DNA from 3 places in the Streptomyces sp. NPDC104096 genome. Region 3 is predicted to be linked to each of the others. Evidence: predicted binding sites of a transcription regulator. Region 3 holds the regulator's gene; each other region holds the start of a gene.
The links. The regulator HrcA, encoded in region 3, represses chaperone genes, less so after heat shock. The targets are predictions, from matches to a motif close to TTNGCACTCNGNNNNNCNGAGTGCNAA.
Positions count from the first base shown of each region.

Region 1: the regulator HrcA is predicted to act here: its motif matches at 1,367-1,393, upstream of groL (chaperonin GroEL).
Region 2: the regulator HrcA is predicted to act here: its motif matches at 1,934-1,960, upstream of groES (co-chaperone GroES).

Region 1 is NZ_JBVJMD010000021.1:112,625-118,132, forward strand. It holds gene thrC (threonine synthase) at 1-308, shown strand, start outside; gene ACZ60B_RS22360 (MoaD/ThiS family protein) at 305-580, shown strand; gene ACZ60B_RS22365 (cold-shock protein) at 1,011-1,217, shown strand; gene groL (chaperonin GroEL) at 1,555-3,177, shown strand; gene ACZ60B_RS22375 (NADH:flavin oxidoreductase) at 3,450-4,577, shown strand; gene ACZ60B_RS22380 (metallophosphoesterase family protein) at 4,639-5,508, shown strand, end outside.
Region 2 is NZ_JBVJMD010000001.1:268,438-273,945, reverse strand. It holds gene groL (chaperonin GroEL) at 1-1,344, opposite strand, end outside; gene groES (co-chaperone GroES) at 1,480-1,788, opposite strand; gene ACZ60B_RS01370 (polysaccharide deacetylase family protein) at 2,130-2,939, opposite strand; gene ACZ60B_RS01365 (polysaccharide deacetylase family protein) at 2,936-3,931, opposite strand; gene ACZ60B_RS01360 (THUMP-like domain-containing protein) at 4,022-5,191, shown strand; gene ACZ60B_RS01355 (RNA polymerase sigma factor) at 5,299-5,508, opposite strand, start outside.
Region 3 is NZ_JBVJMD010000007.1:124,554-130,061, reverse strand. It holds gene ACZ60B_RS10785 (DUF3097 domain-containing protein) at 1-665, opposite strand, end outside; gene ACZ60B_RS10780 (MBL fold metallo-hydrolase) at 700-1,533, opposite strand; gene hrcA (heat-inducible transcriptional repressor HrcA) at 1,699-2,715, shown strand; gene dnaJ (molecular chaperone DnaJ) at 2,716-3,855, shown strand; gene ACZ60B_RS10765 (nitronate monooxygenase) at 4,052-5,128, shown strand; gene ACZ60B_RS10760 (16S rRNA (uracil(1498)-N(3))-methyltransferase) at 5,125-5,508, shown strand, end outside.

The sequences.
Region 1 (5,508 bases), on a different contig from region 3:
GGCCGTACGTCCTCGACATCGCGCGCCGCACGGGCGGTGCCGTGGAGGACGTGACGGACGAGCAGATCGTGGACGCGATCAAGCTGCTGGCGCGGACCGAGGGGATCTTCGCCGAGACGGCGGGCGGCGTGACGGTGGGCGTGACCCGCAAGCTCATCGAGAGCGGCCTGCTCGACCCGAGCCTGACGACCGTCGTGCTGAATACCGGTGACGGCCTGAAGACCCTCGACGCGGTGGCAGGCACCGGTCTGACCGCCACCATCCGCCCGAACCTGGACTCCTTCCGAGAGGCTGGCCTCGCATCATGAGCGTCAACGTCCGCATCCCCACCATCCTGCGCACCTACACCGGCGGCGCCGCGGAGGTGAGCGCCGAGGGCGCGACCCTCGCCGAGGTCATCTCCGACCTGGAGAAGAACCACACCGGCATCGCGGCCCGCGTCCTGGACGACCAGGGCAAGCTGCGCCGGTTCGTCAACGTGTACGTGAACGACGACGACGTCCGCTTCGAGCAGGGTCTTGAGACGGCGACCCCGGACGGCGCCGGCGTCTCCATCATTCCGGCGGTCGCCGGAGGCTGATCATTACCTTCGGTAACCTCGGTTACCGAGCGTTCATCGAATTGCCCCCTCCGCGAGAGAAGCGGAGGGGGCAATTCTGTGTGATTGAGCGCGGTAGAGTTGGGGAACCCGCTCCCGATTCCGGGGTTTGCGACCTTCACCACCTGCCGCACGGGCGACGAGAAGTAGCCAAAGTGGGCAGGTCTTTTGCGCCTTTCGCTCCCTATGCCTGGCCCAACTTGCCCTGAAATGCGGCGAATTGCAGGCGTTCCGCAGGTCCGTCGTGCCCGGATTTCTCGTCCGATTGACCTGTTGCAGACGGCAGTTGGACAGATACATTCAGCCGCGGTCGACGCGTTCCGGCGCACGCCCCCGTCCCATGGGGGGTGAGGTCTGACCCGGATCCGCGAAGTGCGGATCTGTGCAAGGGCCAGTAATAGGGGAGTTAGGCATGGCTCAGGGCACCGTCAAGTGGTTCAACGCGGAGAAGGGGTACGGCTTCATCGCGGTCGACGGTGGTGCGGACGTGTTCGTCCACTACAGCGCGATCCAGATGGACGGGTACCGCACCCTGGAAGAGGGCCAGCGGGTCGATTTCGAGATCTCGCAGGGTCAGAAGGGGCCGCAGGCGGACATGGTCCGCCTGGCGACCGGCTGAAGCACGCGCCGACTTATTGCAGCGACGTTCTTCTGTTCTTCGTCGAAGGGCTCGCACCCCATGGGGTGCGAGCCCTTCGGCATGTCCGGGTGCCGCCGCCCGGGACCTGCGGATCACCCGGAGGCGCTCGCACTCGTCAACCGGAGGCGCTTGCACTCGGCAGGGGCGAGTGCTAATCATTGCGTTAGCACTCTGAAGGTGAGAGTGACAACGAAGGATCGGGTCGGTGAGGCCCGCAGGCCGGGTGGGGCAAGGAACCACGAGGCGTGCGAGCCGTCCGTCGCGGGCGCCAGCACGGTCCGGAGCAATCCACCCCAGTCCGGGAGGACCACTTCACATGGCCAAGATCATCGCGTTCGACGAGGAGGCACGGCGCGGCCTCGAGCGCGGCATGAACCAGCTCGCGGACGCCGTGAAGGTGACGCTCGGCCCCAAGGGCCGCAACGTCGTCCTCGAGAAGAAGTGGGGCGCCCCCACGATCACCAACGATGGTGTCTCCATCGCCAAGGAGATCGAGCTCGAGGACCCGTACGAGAAGATCGGCGCCGAGCTGGTCAAGGAAGTCGCCAAGAAGACGGACGACGTCGCCGGTGACGGTACGACCACCGCGACCGTCCTCGCCCAGGCGCTCGTCCGCGAGGGTCTGCGCAACGTCGCCGCGGGTGCCAACCCGATGGCCCTCAAGCGCGGCATCGAGAAGGCCGTCGAGGCCGTCTCCGGCGCCCTGCTCGAGCAGGCGAAGGATGTCGAGACCAAGGAGCAGATCGCTTCCACGGCCTCCATCTCCGCCGCCGACACCCAGATCGGCGAGCTCATCGCCGAGGCGATGGACAAGGTCGGCAAGGAAGGCGTCATCACCGTCGAGGAGTCCCAGACCTTCGGTCTGGAGCTGGAGCTCACCGAGGGTATGCGCTTCGACAAGGGCTACATCTCGGCGTACTTCGCCACCGACATGGAGCGTATGGAGGCGTCGCTCGACGACCCGTACATCCTGATCGCGAACTCCAAGATCGGTTCCGTCAAGGACCTGCTCCCGCTCCTGGAGAAGGTCATGCAGTCGGGCAAGCCGCTGCTGATCATCGCCGAGGACGTCGAGGGCGAGGCCCTGTCGACCCTGGTCGTCAACAAGATCCGCGGCACCTTCAAGTCCGTCGCCGTCAAGGCCCCGGGCTTCGGTGACCGCCGCAAGGCGATGCTGAACGACATCGCCATCCTCACCGGCGGCGAGGTGATCTCCGAGGAGGTCGGCCTCAAGCTGGAGAACGCGACCCTGGACCTCCTGGGCCGCGCCCGCAAGGTCGTCATCACCAAGGACGAGACCACGATCGTGGACGGGGCCGGCTCCGCCGACCAGGTCCAGGGCCGGGTCAACCAGATCCGCGCCGAGATCGAGAACTCGGACTCGGACTACGACCGCGAGAAGCTCCAGGAGCGCCTGGCGAAGCTGGCCGGCGGCGTGGCCGTCATCAAGGCCGGTGCCGCCACCGAGGTCGAGCTCAAGGAGCGCAAGCACCGCATCGAGGACGCCGTCCGCAACGCGAAGGCGGCCGTCGAGGAGGGCATCGTCGCCGGTGGCGGCGTGGCCCTGCTCCAGGCCTCCGCGGTGTTCGAGAAGCTCGAGCTCTCGGGTGACGAGGCGACCGGCGCCAACGCCGTGAAGCTCGCCCTGGAGGCCCCGCTGAAGCAGATCGCCGTCAACGGTGGTCTCGAGGGCGGCGTCGTGGTCGAGAAGGTCCGCAACCTGACCGTGGGCTGGGGTCTGAACGCGGCCACCGGCGAGTACGTCGACATGATCGCCGAAGGCATCATCGACCCGGCGAAGGTGACCCGCTCTGCCCTGCAGAACGCCGCCTCCATCGCCGCGCTGTTCCTCACCACCGAGGCCGTCATCGCCGACAAGCCGGAGAAGGCCGCGGCCCCGGCCGGCGGCGGCATGCCGGGCGGTGACATGGACTTCTGATCGACCCCTGGTCGATCCGCGTCCCCACCGAGGGCGGTACCACCCGGCGACGGGTGGTACCGCCCTCGGGCTTTTCCCCGCCCCGACCGGCCCGCGCTCGGGCGGGCCGGTGTCCCCGCTCCGGCGGCCGGTGCGCGGCGTGGCCGGGATCACAGGGGGTGGGGGCCGGGAGGCGGAATGCGCTCGGGCCGCGGTGCCGTTGAGGTAGGCAAGCGTTATATGCGTATGCACATACCGTCCGGTCTATCGTCACTTCGCGAGGAGCCCCCCACGTGAGCGTCACCGAGTCCGCCGTCTCCCGTGCGGCCGAGATCCTGTCCCGGCCCGTCGACATCAACGGCCTCACCGTTCCCAACCGCATCGTGATGGCGCCGATGACGCGCGAGTTCTCCCCGGGCGGGGTCCCGGGCGAGGACGTGGTGTCCTACTACGCCCGCCGCGCCGCCGCGGGCGTCGGCCTGATCGTCACCGAGGGGACGTACGTCGGCCACGACTCGGCCGGGCAGAGCGACCGGGTGCCGCGGTTCCACGGCGAGGAGCAGCTGGCGGGCTGGGCGAAGGTCACCGACGCCGTGCACGCGGCGGGCGGGACGATCGTGCCGCAGCTGTGGCACATCGGCATGGTGCGCCGCGCGGGCCAGCCGCCGTTCGCGGACGCCCCGCCGGTCGGCCCCTCCGGCCTCTACAAGGAGGGCGCCGAGGTCACCGGCCGGGCCATGACCCAGCAGGACCTGGACGACGTCGTCGAGGCGTTCGCCAAGGCGGCGGCCGAGGCCGAGCGCATCGGCTTCGACGGGGTCGAACTGCACGGCGCGCACGGCTATCTGATCGACCAGTTCCTGTGGGCGGGCACCAACCGCCGCACCGACGCCTACGGCGGCGACCCGGTGGCCCGGACGAAGTTCGCCGCGGAGATCGTCGCCGCGGTGCGCGCGGCGGTCTCGCCCCGGTTCCCCGTCATCTTCCGCTACTCGCAGTGGAAGCAGCAGCAGTACGACGCCCGGCTCGCGGGGACCCCGCAGGAGCTGGAGACGCTCCTGGCCCCGCTCGCCGCGGCCGGCGTCGACGCCTTCCACGCCTCCACCCGCCGCTACTGGCTCCCGGAGTTCGACGGCTCCGACCTCAACCTGGCCGGCTGGACCAAGAAGCTCACCGGCAGGCCCGCCATCACCGTCGGCTCGGTCGGCCTCGACGGCGACTTCATCAACGCGTTCGTCGGCGAGGGTTCCCCGGTGCTCGGCATCGACAACCTCCTCGACCGCTTCGAGCGCGACGAGTTCGACCTGGTGGCCGTCGGCCGCGCGCTGCTCCAGGACCCGCAGTGGGCGGCGAAGGTGCTGGCCGACCGCTTCGACGAGCTGAAGCCGTACGACGCGGCCGCGCTGAAGTCCCTCAGCTGAACCGCCGGGGCCCGCGGACGCACTCTGGCCGCGGGTCCCGACTCCCGTTAGCGTGCGGCGGATGAGGATCCTGCATCTGTCCGACACCCATCTGGAGCGGACCGACGAGCCCAACCGGCACGGCGTGGACGCCACCGGGTCCCTGCGGCTGATGCTGGCCGAACTGGCCGGTCAGCGCGACATCGACGCGGTCGTCGTCACCGGCGACCTGGCGAACGACGGCGCGGTGGAGGCGTACACGACCGTCCGGGAGGCCGTGGGCGCGTTCGCGCGGACCTGGGACGCCCCGGTCTTCTTCACCACCGGCAACCACGACGAGCGCCAGGCCTTCGCGAAGGTGCTGGGCAGCGGACACCTGGGCGCGGACGGGGCGGACCGGGCGGCCGCCGTCCTGCCGGGGCCCGAACGGGCCGCCGTCGGCGAGGTGGACGGCCACCGCTTCGTGACGCTGGACTCGCTGGTGCCCGGCGAGGTCTACGGGCGGCTGGGGGAGACCCAGCTCGCCTGGCTGCGCGAGGTGCTGGCCACGCCCGCGCGGCACGGCACCGTGCTCGCGCTGCACCATCCGCCGATCTGTCTGGACGTGCCGACCCAGCGGGCCTTCGGCCTGCTCGACGCGGACGCCCTGGCCGACGCGATCCGCGGGACGGACGTACGGGTCGTGCTCGCCGGGCACTTCCATCTCCAGCTCTCCGGCTTCCTGGCGGGCGTGCCGGTGTGGGTCACGCCGGGCGTGGTCAACCGCATCGACCTGACGACCCGGCCCGGCACCGAACGCGCGGTACGCGGCGCGTCCGCCTCGCTGGTGGAGCTCGGCGGGACGGCGGGGCCGATGTTCCACACCTTCCACGCGCGCGACCCGCGGGCCCACGAGACCGTCTACGAACTCGACGAGGAACGCACCCGCGAGGTGCTCGCCCGGTACGGGCCC
Region 2 (5,508 bases), on a different contig from region 3:
GACGACCGCGCGGCGGACCACGGCGACACCGGTGGCCTCGTCGCCGGTCTTGTCGAGGTTGCCCTCCAGGACCTTGGCGGCGTGGACCAGCGCGGAGCCACCACCGGAGACGATGCCCTCCTCGACCGCGGCGCGGGTCGCGGAGATGGCGTCCTCCAGACGGTGCTTCTTCTCCTTCAGCTCCACCTCGGTGGCGGCGCCGACCTTGATCACGCACACGCCGCCGGCCAGCTTCGCGAGGCGCTCCTGGAGCTTCTCGCGGTCCCAGTCGGAGTCGGTGTTCTCGATCTCGGCCTTGATCTGGTTGACCCGGCCGTGGACGTCCTCGGTCTTGCCGGCACCGTCGACGATCGTGGTGTCGTCCTTGGTGACGGTGACGCGGCGGGCCGAGCCCAGCACGTCGATGCCGGCCTGGTCGAGCTTGAGGCCGACCTCCTCGGAGATGACCGTGGCGCCGGTGAGGATCGCCATGTCCTCCAGCATCGCCTTGCGGCGGTCACCGAAGCCGGGCGCCTTGATGGCGACGGCGTTGAACGTGCCGCGGATCTTGTTGACGACCAGGGTCGACAGGGCCTCGCCCTCGACGTCCTCGGCGATGATCAGCAGCGGCTTCGAGGAGTTGGTCTGGATGACCTTCTCCAGCAGCGGCAGCAGGTCCTGGATGGAGGAGATCTTGCCCTGGTTGATGAGGATGTACGGGTCCTCCAGGACGGCCTCCATGCGCTCCTGGTCCGTCACGAAGTACGGCGACAGGTAGCCCTTGTCGAAGGCCATGCCCTCGGTGAAGTCCAGCTCCAGACCGAAGGTGTTGGACTCCTCGACGGTGATGACACCGTCCTTGCCGACCTTGTCCATCGCCTCGGCGATGAGCTCGCCGACCTGCTGGTCCTGGGCGGACAGCGCGGCCACGGCGGCGATGTCGGACTTCTCGTCGATCGGGCGGGCCGAGGCGAGCAGGTCCTCGGAGACGGCCTTGACCGCGGCGTCGATGCCCTTCTTCAGGGCGGCCGGGGAGGCGCCGGCGGCGACGTTCTTGAGGCCCTCGCGCACGAGCGCCTGGGCGAGCACCGTGGCGGTGGTGGTGCCGTCACCCGCGACGTCGTTCGTCTTGGTGGCGACCTCCTTCACCAGCTGGGCGCCGAGGTTCTCGTACGGGTCCTCGATCTCCACCTCGCGGGCGATGGTCACGCCGTCGTTGGTGATGGTCGGGGCGCCGAACTTCTTGTCGATGACGACGTTGCGGCCCTTGGGGCCGATCGTCACCTTGACCGTGTCGGCAAGCTTGTTGACGCCGCGCTCGAGGGCGCGACGGGCGTCCTCGTCGAACTTCAGGATCTTCGCCATGGGAGCGTTTGCCCTCTCGGAAATCTCGAGGTGAATCAGGATGAACGACTGCGCCCCCGACGCCCGGCTGATTAATGGTCGCGGGGGCCAGGGGCGCAGTTCAAGAACAAAGTGCTTCGCGAGGAAGCGAGGTGACTACTTCTCGATGATCGCGAGGACGTCGCGAGCCGAGAGGACGAGGTACTCCTCGCCGTTGTACTTCACCTCGGTGCCGCCGTACTTGCTGTACAGCACGATGTCGCCGGTCTTGACGTCGAGCGGCAGGCGCTCGCCGTTCTCGAAGCGGCCCGGGCCCACGGCCAGGACGACGCCCTCCTGGGGCTTCTCCTTGGCAGTGTCCGGGATGACCAGGCCAGAGGCCGTGGTCTGCTCGGCGTCCAGCGGCTGGACCACAATGCGGTCCTCGAGCGGCTTGATGGCAACCTTGGAGCTGGTGGTCGTCACGATCCGACCTCCCCCTTCGGAGATCTCACGGGGTTAACTGTCTGAGGTGGCGACCAGGTGGATCCGTCGTCGCGGGTGCCGGACCTGCCCGTCGCGTGTTGGCACTCTCCAGTGGGGAGTGCCAGAGCCGAGACTATGACCGCGATTAGCACTCGGTCAAGCGGAGTGCCAATTGCGGACGGCGCGGCGCGGTTTTTCGCGTCCGGCCGACGGCTGTCCGGGGCTCGGCGGGCGGCGGCGCGGGGCTCGATGGGCGGCGGCGCAGGGCCCGATGGGGGTGCCGTTCGCCGCGCGGAACACGGTTCGCGCGCGCCGGCAGAGCCGACGGGCCGGTGGCCGGGCTACAGGTAGTCCTCCAGCCGAGCCACCGTCAGTCCCTGTTCCTGGATCCGGCGCAGCAGATGGGTGGTGCGCCTTCTGAGGCTCGGGGCCTGGGTCTCGTCCGGGCTGATGGCCACGATGTCGCCGGGGAGCAGTCGGTGCGGACCCCGGGCGTACCTCAGGCCGACCGCGCCCATCGACACCCGCCACAACACCACCGTCGAGATACCGCACCCGGCGGCGGCCCGCAGGGTGGCGTGGTCGTACGACCCGTAGGGCGGCCTGAACAGTCGCGGACGCAGGCCGAAGCGGGTCCTGAGCTTCTCCTGCTGCCCGCAGATCTCCGCGCGCTGGCCGACGTAGGGCAGTCCGCGCAGGGAGGGGTGGTCGAGGGTGTGGTTCTGGAGGCTCGCGCCGACCGAGCGCAGCCGGGCGAAGTGTCCGTACCCCGGTCCGGCGACGCTGTCGGTGAGGAACATGCTGACCGGGAGCCGCAGTTCACGGACCATGTCGACGAAGCGCGGGTCGCGTTCGGCGCCGTCGTCGTAGGTGAGGAAGACGACCCGGTCGTGGGTCCTGACCCGGTGGACCACCTCGGGCAGGCCCGATGCGGTGGCGGTGAGCGGCCGGGCCGCCCGCCGGGGGGCCGGGGCCAGCGGGGCCGAGAGCCCCCAATGACGGTACGTCTGTGGGACGGCCGGGCCGTGCGGCCGTACCCGCTGGGCCGCCTTCTTGCCCAGCCGTTCGATCGGGTCGACGGACTGGGCGCAGCCGGTGAGCAGCAGCACCGCCGACGCCAGCACTCCCGCGGTCAGTGCCCGCAGCCTCACAGGTAGTCCTCCAGGCGGGCCACCGCGTACCCCTCGTCGGTCACCTTCTTCAGGAACCGGCGGACCATGTCGGGCATGGTGCCCTGCCAGTCGGAGCGGCCCCGGAAGTGGCTCAGGACGATGTCGCCGGGGTGCAGGTCCTGGTCCCACTCGCGGTACTCCCAGTGGTCGACGAAGACCTCCTCGTCCCAGATCGGGGCGTACTTGATGCCGCAGGCCTTCGCGGCGACCAGGGTGTCCCGGTTGTAGTTGCCGTAGGGCGGGCGGAAGACGGTCGGGCGCCTGCCGTACTGACGCTCGATCACGTCCTGCATGCCGCAGATCTCCTGCTTCTGCCGCTCGTACGACAGTCCGGGGAGGTAGGGGTGGTGCAGGGTGTGGTTGTTCAGGACCACCCCGTTGCGCTGCATCTTCCCGAAGTAGCCGTAGTCGTCCTTGATCAGGTAGTCGCTGAGGAAGGCGGTGTACGGGATCTTCAGCTCGCTCATCATGCGCAGGAACGCCGGGTCCTTCTCGGCGCCGTCGTCGATGGTGAGGAAGAGGATCTTCTTCTTGGTGGGGATCGTGGTGAAGACCGGGGGCAGGTTCCGCTCCTCCTGGCCGTCGACCTCGAAACCGGCGCGTGCGGTGATCCGCGGCTTCCTCGCGGGTGGCGCCGGGGCCGTCAGCGGGACCCGGGCCAGGCCCCAGCGCCGGGCCGCGGCCACCCGCGCCGCGTACTCGGCGCGCAGCCGGCCCGCGTAGGCGTCGAGGGCGCGGGCCGGGGGTGCCTGAAGCAGCGGCTGTCCGGGGGCCGGGCGCACCTGGGCGGACTCGCCGCCCTGGACACAGCCCGAGGCGACGGCGGCGACGGCGAGCGCGGCGACACCGCCGCGGATCCGGGAGGCCCGGCAGGCGCGGGAGATCCGGCAGGCGCGGGAGATCCGAGAGATCCGGGAGCTTTTCGAAGTCCGAACAAAACCATTTTTTTCAGCTTGTACGACTACTCGCATGTTGCTGGATCCTCCCAGCCCACGGCAGCCGACCGGCCCCGACACCGCCACCGGAGGCGCGCCGTCCACCGACTGGCCCACAATGAGCCGGTGAACGACCTGCACGCCCTCCTCACGCCCGAAGGCCGCGCCCTCCTCCACGAGGTCCGCGACACCGCCCCGGCCGACGAACTCGCCGTCGCCACCCGGCTCCGCCGCGAGCACCCCGCCGACCTGGTGTCGGCGGCGCTCGGCCAGGCACGGCTGCGGCAGCGGGCGGCGGCGAAGTTCCCGGCCGAGGATGCGCGGCGGATGTTCTTCACGCCCAACGGGGTGGAGCAGTCCACCCGGGCGACGGTGGCCGGCTACCGCGCGCGGCGGTTCGAGGAACTCGGCGTGACCTCGGTCGCGGACCTGTGCTGCGGCATCGGCGGCGACGCGATCGCGCTCGCCCGCGCCGGCATCCGGGTCCTGGCCGTGGACCGCGACCCGACGACGGCGGCCGTGGCGCGCGCGAACGCCGACGCGCTGGGGCTCGCCGATCTGATCGAGGTGCGCGAGGCGGACGTCACGGAGGTGGACGTGTCGTCGTACGACGCCGTCTTCGTGGACCCGGCGCGCCGGGGCGGACGCGGCCGCATCTTCGATCCGGAGGCGTACTCGCCGCCGCTGTCCTGGGCGGTGCGGACGGCCCTGGCGGCGCCGCGCGCCGCGCTGAAGGTCGCGCCCGGCATTCCGCACGAGGCGGTGCCCGCCGAGGCGGAGGCCGAGTGGATCTCGGACGGCGGGGACGTGAAGGAGGCGGTGCTGTGGTTCGGGACGAGCCCGGGCGCGGTGCGCTCCACCCTGCTGCCCGGCCCGCGCACCCTGCTCTCACGCGGCCTGCCCGACCCCGAGGTCCGTTCCGTCGGACGCTACTTGTACGAGCCCGACGGCGCCGTCATCCGTGCCCATCTGGTGGCCGAGGTGGCCGAGGAGGTCGGCGGCGGCCTCGTCGACGAGACGATCGCGTACGTGACGTCGGACGAACTGCGCCCGACCGTCTACGCCTCGGCGTACGAGATCACCGACCAGCTCCACTTCAGCGTCAAGCGGCTGAAGGCGCTGCTGCGGGAGCGGGAGGTCGGGGTGCTGACCGTCAAGAAGCGCGGGTCGGCGGTGGAGCCGGAGGAGCTGAGGCGCAAGGTCAAGCCGCAGGGGCCGAACGCGGCGACGGTGTTCCTCACCCGGGTGGCGGGGGCGCCGACGATGCTGATCGGCCGTCCGGCCGGGGAGGCCTGAGCGCCCGCCGCCGGAACCCGGGGCGCCGCCCGCGCCGCCCGCGGGCCGGTCGCGCGGTTCCCCGCGGCCCTTCAGGACTCGGTTCAGGACTCGGCTCAGGACTCGGCTCAGGACTCCGTCCGGCGTAGCAGCAGTTCCCGTTCGCGTTGGTTGCGGGCCAGGGCGGCCGCCCTGGCGAACTCCGCGCGCGCCTCCGCCGTGCGGCCCAGCCGTGCCAGCAGGTCCCCCCGGACGCTCGGCAGCAGGTGGTAGTCCCGCAGGGCGGGTTCGGCGGCCAGGGCGTCGACGATCTCCAGGGCCGGGGCCGGGCCGTCCGC
Region 3 (5,508 bases):
ACGCCCGTCTTCCAGTCCTGGCCGCGCGGGACCCGCGGCCACGCCGGGATGCCCAGGGACGACGGTTTCACCGCCTCCCAGACGTCGATGTACGGGTGCCCCACCACCAGGGCGTGCTCGCTCGTCACCGACGCGGCGATCCGGGACTCCTTGGAGCCCGGCACCAGATGGTCCACCAGGACGCCGAGGCGGGCGTCCGGGCCGGGGGAGAAGTCGGCGACGATCGCCGGCAGGTCGTCGACCCCCTCCAGGTACTCCACGACCACGCCCTCGATGCGCAGGTCGTCGCCCCACACCTTCTCGACCAGCTCGGCGTCGTGCCGGCCCTCCACGTAGATCCGCCCGGCGCGGGCCACCCGGGCGCGTGCGCCGGGCACGGCGACCGAGCCGGACGCCGTACGGGCGGGCCGTGCCGGGCCGCCCGCGGACGGCCGGACCAGCGTCACCACGGCGCCCTCCAGGAGGAAGCCCCGCGGCTCCAGCGGGAACACCCGGTGCTTGCCGAACCGGTCCTCCAGCGTCACCGTGCCCGCCTCGCAGCGGATCACCGCGCCGCAGAACCCGGTTCCCGGCTCCTCGACCACGAGACCGGGTTCGGCGGGGACCTCCGGTACGGGTCCGGTCTTCTTCCACGGCGGCGTCAGGTCGGGCGAGTACGAGCGCATTCGGACGACGATAGGAGAACCCGTCGGCCCGGTCTCACGACACGCCGAAGCGCCGCGCCAGCGCGTCCCGCTGGGCGCGGACGAAGCGCGCGTCCACCACCGCTCCGTGACCGGGCACGTACGACGCGTCCTCGCCGCCCAGTTCCAGCAGCCGGTCCAGGGCGGCGGGCCAGCGCGACGGCACGGCGTCGGGCCCGGCCTGGGGTTCGCCGGACTCCTCGACCAGGTCGCCGCAGAACACCACCACCGGGTCGGCCGCCACCACCACCGCGAGGTCCCGGGCGGTGTGCCCGGGGCCCACGTCCACCAGCCGGATCCGCGGGCCGCCGGCCGGCTCCAGGGCCAGGGTGCCGCGCACGGCCCGGTGGGGGCGCACGAGGGCGTCGGCGGCCTCCTCCGCGGCCCGGCGGTCGAGGCCGTTGCGCACCGCGTCCGCACACATCCCGGCGCGGTCCGCCCCGAAGAAGTCCCCGCCCCCGCCCCCGTCCCCGACTCCGCCTCCGGGCCGGTCCTCGCGCCCGCGCCCGTCCCCGCGCTCGTTCCCGCCCCCGTCGCCCGGGGTGACCGCCCCGGGCGGCGCGCCTTCTCCGGCCGCCACCAGTACGGTCGCGCCCGCGAACGCCGCCGCCCCGAAGACATGGTCGAAGTGGGGGTGGGTGAGGGCGAGCAGACGCACCCGGCAGCCGGCGATCGCCTCCGCCTGCCCGCGCAGCCGGGCGCCCTCCGCCAGGCTCGACCCGGCGTCGATCAACAGTGCGGATCCGGCCCCCACGACCAGCCCCACCGTGCAGTCCCACACCGGCAGCCGGCACCGCCCGACCCCCTCCGCCAACCGCTCCCACCCCAGCTCTTCCCAAGTCACCGACATGCCGCGACGCTATCGGTGGAAGCGGGCCCGGCACGACGTCGCAGGCCCAGCCTTGCCCGGGGTGTACCCCACGGCCGTACACTGACCCGGGGACCGTTGGCACTCGCGCGCGCAGAGTGCCAGGCGGCAGGCATCAGGGGACGACAGTCTGGAGGTGTGCGCGAGATGCTGAGCGAACGCAGGCTTCAGGTGCTGCGCGCCATCGTCCAGGACTACGTCGGCACCGAGGAGCCGGTGGGCTCCAAGGCGCTGACCGAGCGGCACAACCTCGGCGTGTCCCCGGCGACGGTGCGCAACGACATGGCGGCCCTGGAGGACGAGGGGTTCATCGCCCAGCCGCACACCAGTGCGGGGCGGATCCCCACCGACAAGGGCTACCGGCTGTTCGTCGACAAGCTCGCGGGCGTCAAACCGATGACGGCACCCGAGCGGCGCGCGATCCAGAGCTTCCTCGACGGGGCCGTGGACCTCGACGACGTGGTGGCCCGTACCGTGCGGCTGCTCGCGCAGCTGACCCGGCAGGTCGCCGTCGTGCAGTACCCGTCGCTGACCCGGTCGACCGTGCGGCACGTGGAGCTGCTGTCGCTGGCGCCCGCGCGGGTGATGCTGGTGCTGATCACCGACACCGGCCGGGTCGAGCAGCGCGTGGTCGACTGCGCGGCGCCGTTCGGCGAGACCTCCCTGGCGGATCTGCGGGCACGGCTGAACAGCCGGGTCGCGGGCCGCCGGTTCGCGGACGTGCCGCGGCTCGTGGAGGATCTGCCGGAGGCGTTCGAGGCGGACGACCGCGGCACGGTCTCGACGGTGCTCTCCACCCTGCTGGAGACGCTCGTCGAGGAGAACGAGGAGCGGCTGATGATCGGCGGCACCGCCAATCTGACCCGCTTCGGACATGACTTCCCTCTCACGATCCGCCCGGTCCTCGAGGCGCTGGAGGAGCACGTCGTGCTGCTCAAGTTGCTTGGTGAGGCCGGTGATTCGGGCATGACGGTGCGGATCGGTCATGAGAACGCCTATGAGGGACTCAACTCCACTTCGGTGGTCTCGGTCGGCTACGGTTCGGGCAACGAGGCGGTCGCCAAGCTCGGTGTGGTCGGACCGACTCGTATGGATTACCCGGGAACGATGGGAGCGGTACGCGCAGTGGCACGGTACGTCGGACAGATCCTGGCGGAGTCCTGAGTGGCCACGGACTACTACGCCGTTCTCGGCGTGCGCCGCGACGCGTCGCAGGAAGAGATCAAGAAGGCCTTCCGGCGGCTCGCGCGCGAGCTGCATCCGGACGTGAACCCGGATCCGAAGACCCAGGAGCGGTTCAAGGAGATCAACGCCGCTTACGAGGTGCTGTCGGACCCGCAGAAGAAGCAGGTCTACGACCTCGGCGGCGACCCGCTCTCGCAGTCCGGCGGAGCCGGTGCCGCGGGCGGCTTCGGCGCGGGCGGCTTCGGCAACTTCTCCGACATCATGGACGCGTTCTTCGGCACGGCGTCGCAGCGCGGTCCGCGCTCGCGCACCCGCCGGGGCCAGGACGCCATGATCCGGCTGGAGATCGAGCTGGACGAGGCGGCCTTCGGCACCACGAAGGACATCCAGGTCGACACGGCGATCGTCTGCACCACCTGCAACGGTGAGGGCGCGGCGCCGGGCACGACCCCCCAGACCTGCGACATGTGCCGCGGTCGCGGTGAGGTCTCGCAGGTCACGCGGTCCTTCCTCGGCCAGGTCATGACGTCCCGGCCCTGCCCCCAGTGCCAGGGCTTCGGAACCGTCGTGCTCAACCCGTGCCACGAGTGCGCGGGCGACGGCCGGGTGCGCTCCCGCCGGACGCTGACGGTGAAGATCCCGGCCGGTGTCGACAACGGAACGCGGATCCAGCTGGCCGGCGAGGGCGAGGTCGGTCCCGGCGGCGGTCCGGCCGGTGACCTCTACGTCGAGATCCACGAGCTGCCGCACTCCACCTTCCAGCGGCGCGGCGACGACCTGCACTGCACGGTCACGATCCCGATGACGGCGGCGGCCCTCGGCACGAAGGTGCCGCTGGAGACGCTGGACGGCATGGAGGAGGTCGACATCCGGCCCGGCACCCAGTCCGGCCAGTCGATCCCGCTGCACGGCCGTGGCGTCACCCACCTGCGCGGCGGCGGCCGGGGCGACCTCATCGTGCATGTCGAGGTCCAGACCCCGAACAAGCTCGACCCCGAGCAGGAGCGCCTGCTGCGCGAACTGGCCAAGCTGCGCGGCGAGGAGCGTCCGACGGGGCAGTTCCAGCCGGGTCAGCAGGGGCTGTTCTCGCGGCTGAAGGACGCGTTCAACGGCCGCTGAGCCGAGCGGACGAGGACATGAAGGGCCCGGGGGCAGCCGCCCCCGGGCCCTTCGTCCGTGCCGCGCGTCCGCTCCCGGTCGCGGCCCGTGCCGCGCGTCCGCTCCCGGTCGCGGCCCGTGCCGCGCGTCCGCTCCCGCGCGCGGCCCGCGCCCGGCCCGATTCGGACTTGTTCGAGGGACGTGACAACATGCCGACATGTCCTCCGCACTGACCGATCTCTGCGCGCATCCGATCGTGCAGGCCCCCATGGCGGGCGGTGTCTCCGTGCCGAAGCTCGCCGCCGCCGTCTGCGAGGCGGGCGGTCTCGGCTTCCTGGCCGCCGGGTACAAGACGGCCGACGGCATGTACCAGGAGATCAAACAGCTGCGGAGCCTGACGGCCCGCCCCTTCGGCGTGAACGTGTTCATGCCGCAGCCGGAATACGCGGAGACCGGCGCCGTCGAGGTGTACGCGCACCAGCTGGCCGGCGAGGCCGCCTGGTACGACGCGGAGCTCGGCGACCCGGACAGCGGGCGCGACGACGGCTACGAAGCCAAGCTCGCGGTGCTGCTGGCGAACCCGGTGCCCGTGGTGTCGTTCCACTTCGGGGTGCCGGGCCGGGACACGCTGGACGCCCTGCGCCGGGTCGGCACCCGCACGCTGGTCACCGCGACCACCGTCGAGGAGGCCCTCGCCGTGGAGCGGGCGGGCGCCGACGCGGTGATCGTGCAGGGCGTGGAGGCGGGCGGACACCAGGGCACCCACCGCGACCTCCAGGAGAACGACGGCTGCGGCATCGGACTGCTCGCCCTGCTCGCGCAGGTCCGCGAGAGCGTGGGCCTGCCGCTGGTGGCCGCCGGCGGCATCATGCGCGGCAGCCAGATCGCCGCCGTGCTGGCGGCCGGCGCCGAAGCGGCCCAGCTCGGCACGGCCTTCCTGGCCACCGCCGAGTCCGGCGCGCACACCGTGCACAAGCGGGCGCTCACCGATCCGCTGTTCGTCCGCACGGAGCTGACCCGCGCGTTCTCCGGGCGGCCGGCCCGCGGTCTGGTCAACCGCTTCCTGCGCGAGCACGGACCGTACGCGCCCGCCGCGTATCCCGAGATCCACCACCTCACCGCGCCGCTGCGCAAGGCCGCCGCCCGGGCCGCCGACGCGCAGGGCATGGGGCTGTGGGCGGGCCAGGGCCACCGGATGGCCCGCGAGCTGCCCGCCGGGCGGCTGGTCGAGGTGCTGTCCGCCGAACTGGACGCGGCCCGGGCCGCCTTGTCGCAGGGTGGTGAGGTCCGATGACCGCTCCGGTCTTCGTCGTCGAGGACGTCCGCGCCGACGCCGCCGGACAGTACGTCCTCGACGGACCCGAGGGACGCCACGCGGTGTCCGTGAAGCGGCTGCGGGCGGGCGAGACGGTCGTCCTCACCGACGGCGCCGGACGCTGGGCCGAGGGCGAGGTGGCCGCCGCCGAGGGCAAGGACCGGCTGGTCGTCGACCTGCGCGAGGTGCACGAGGAGCCGGCGCCCACCCCCCGTATCACCGTCGTGCAGGCACTGCCCAAGGGCGACCGGGGCGAGGTCGCCGTCGAGACCATGACCGAGGTCGGCGTCGACGCGATCGTGCCGTGGGCGGCCTCCCGCTGCATCACCCAGTGGAAGGGCGAGCGCGGACTGAAGGCG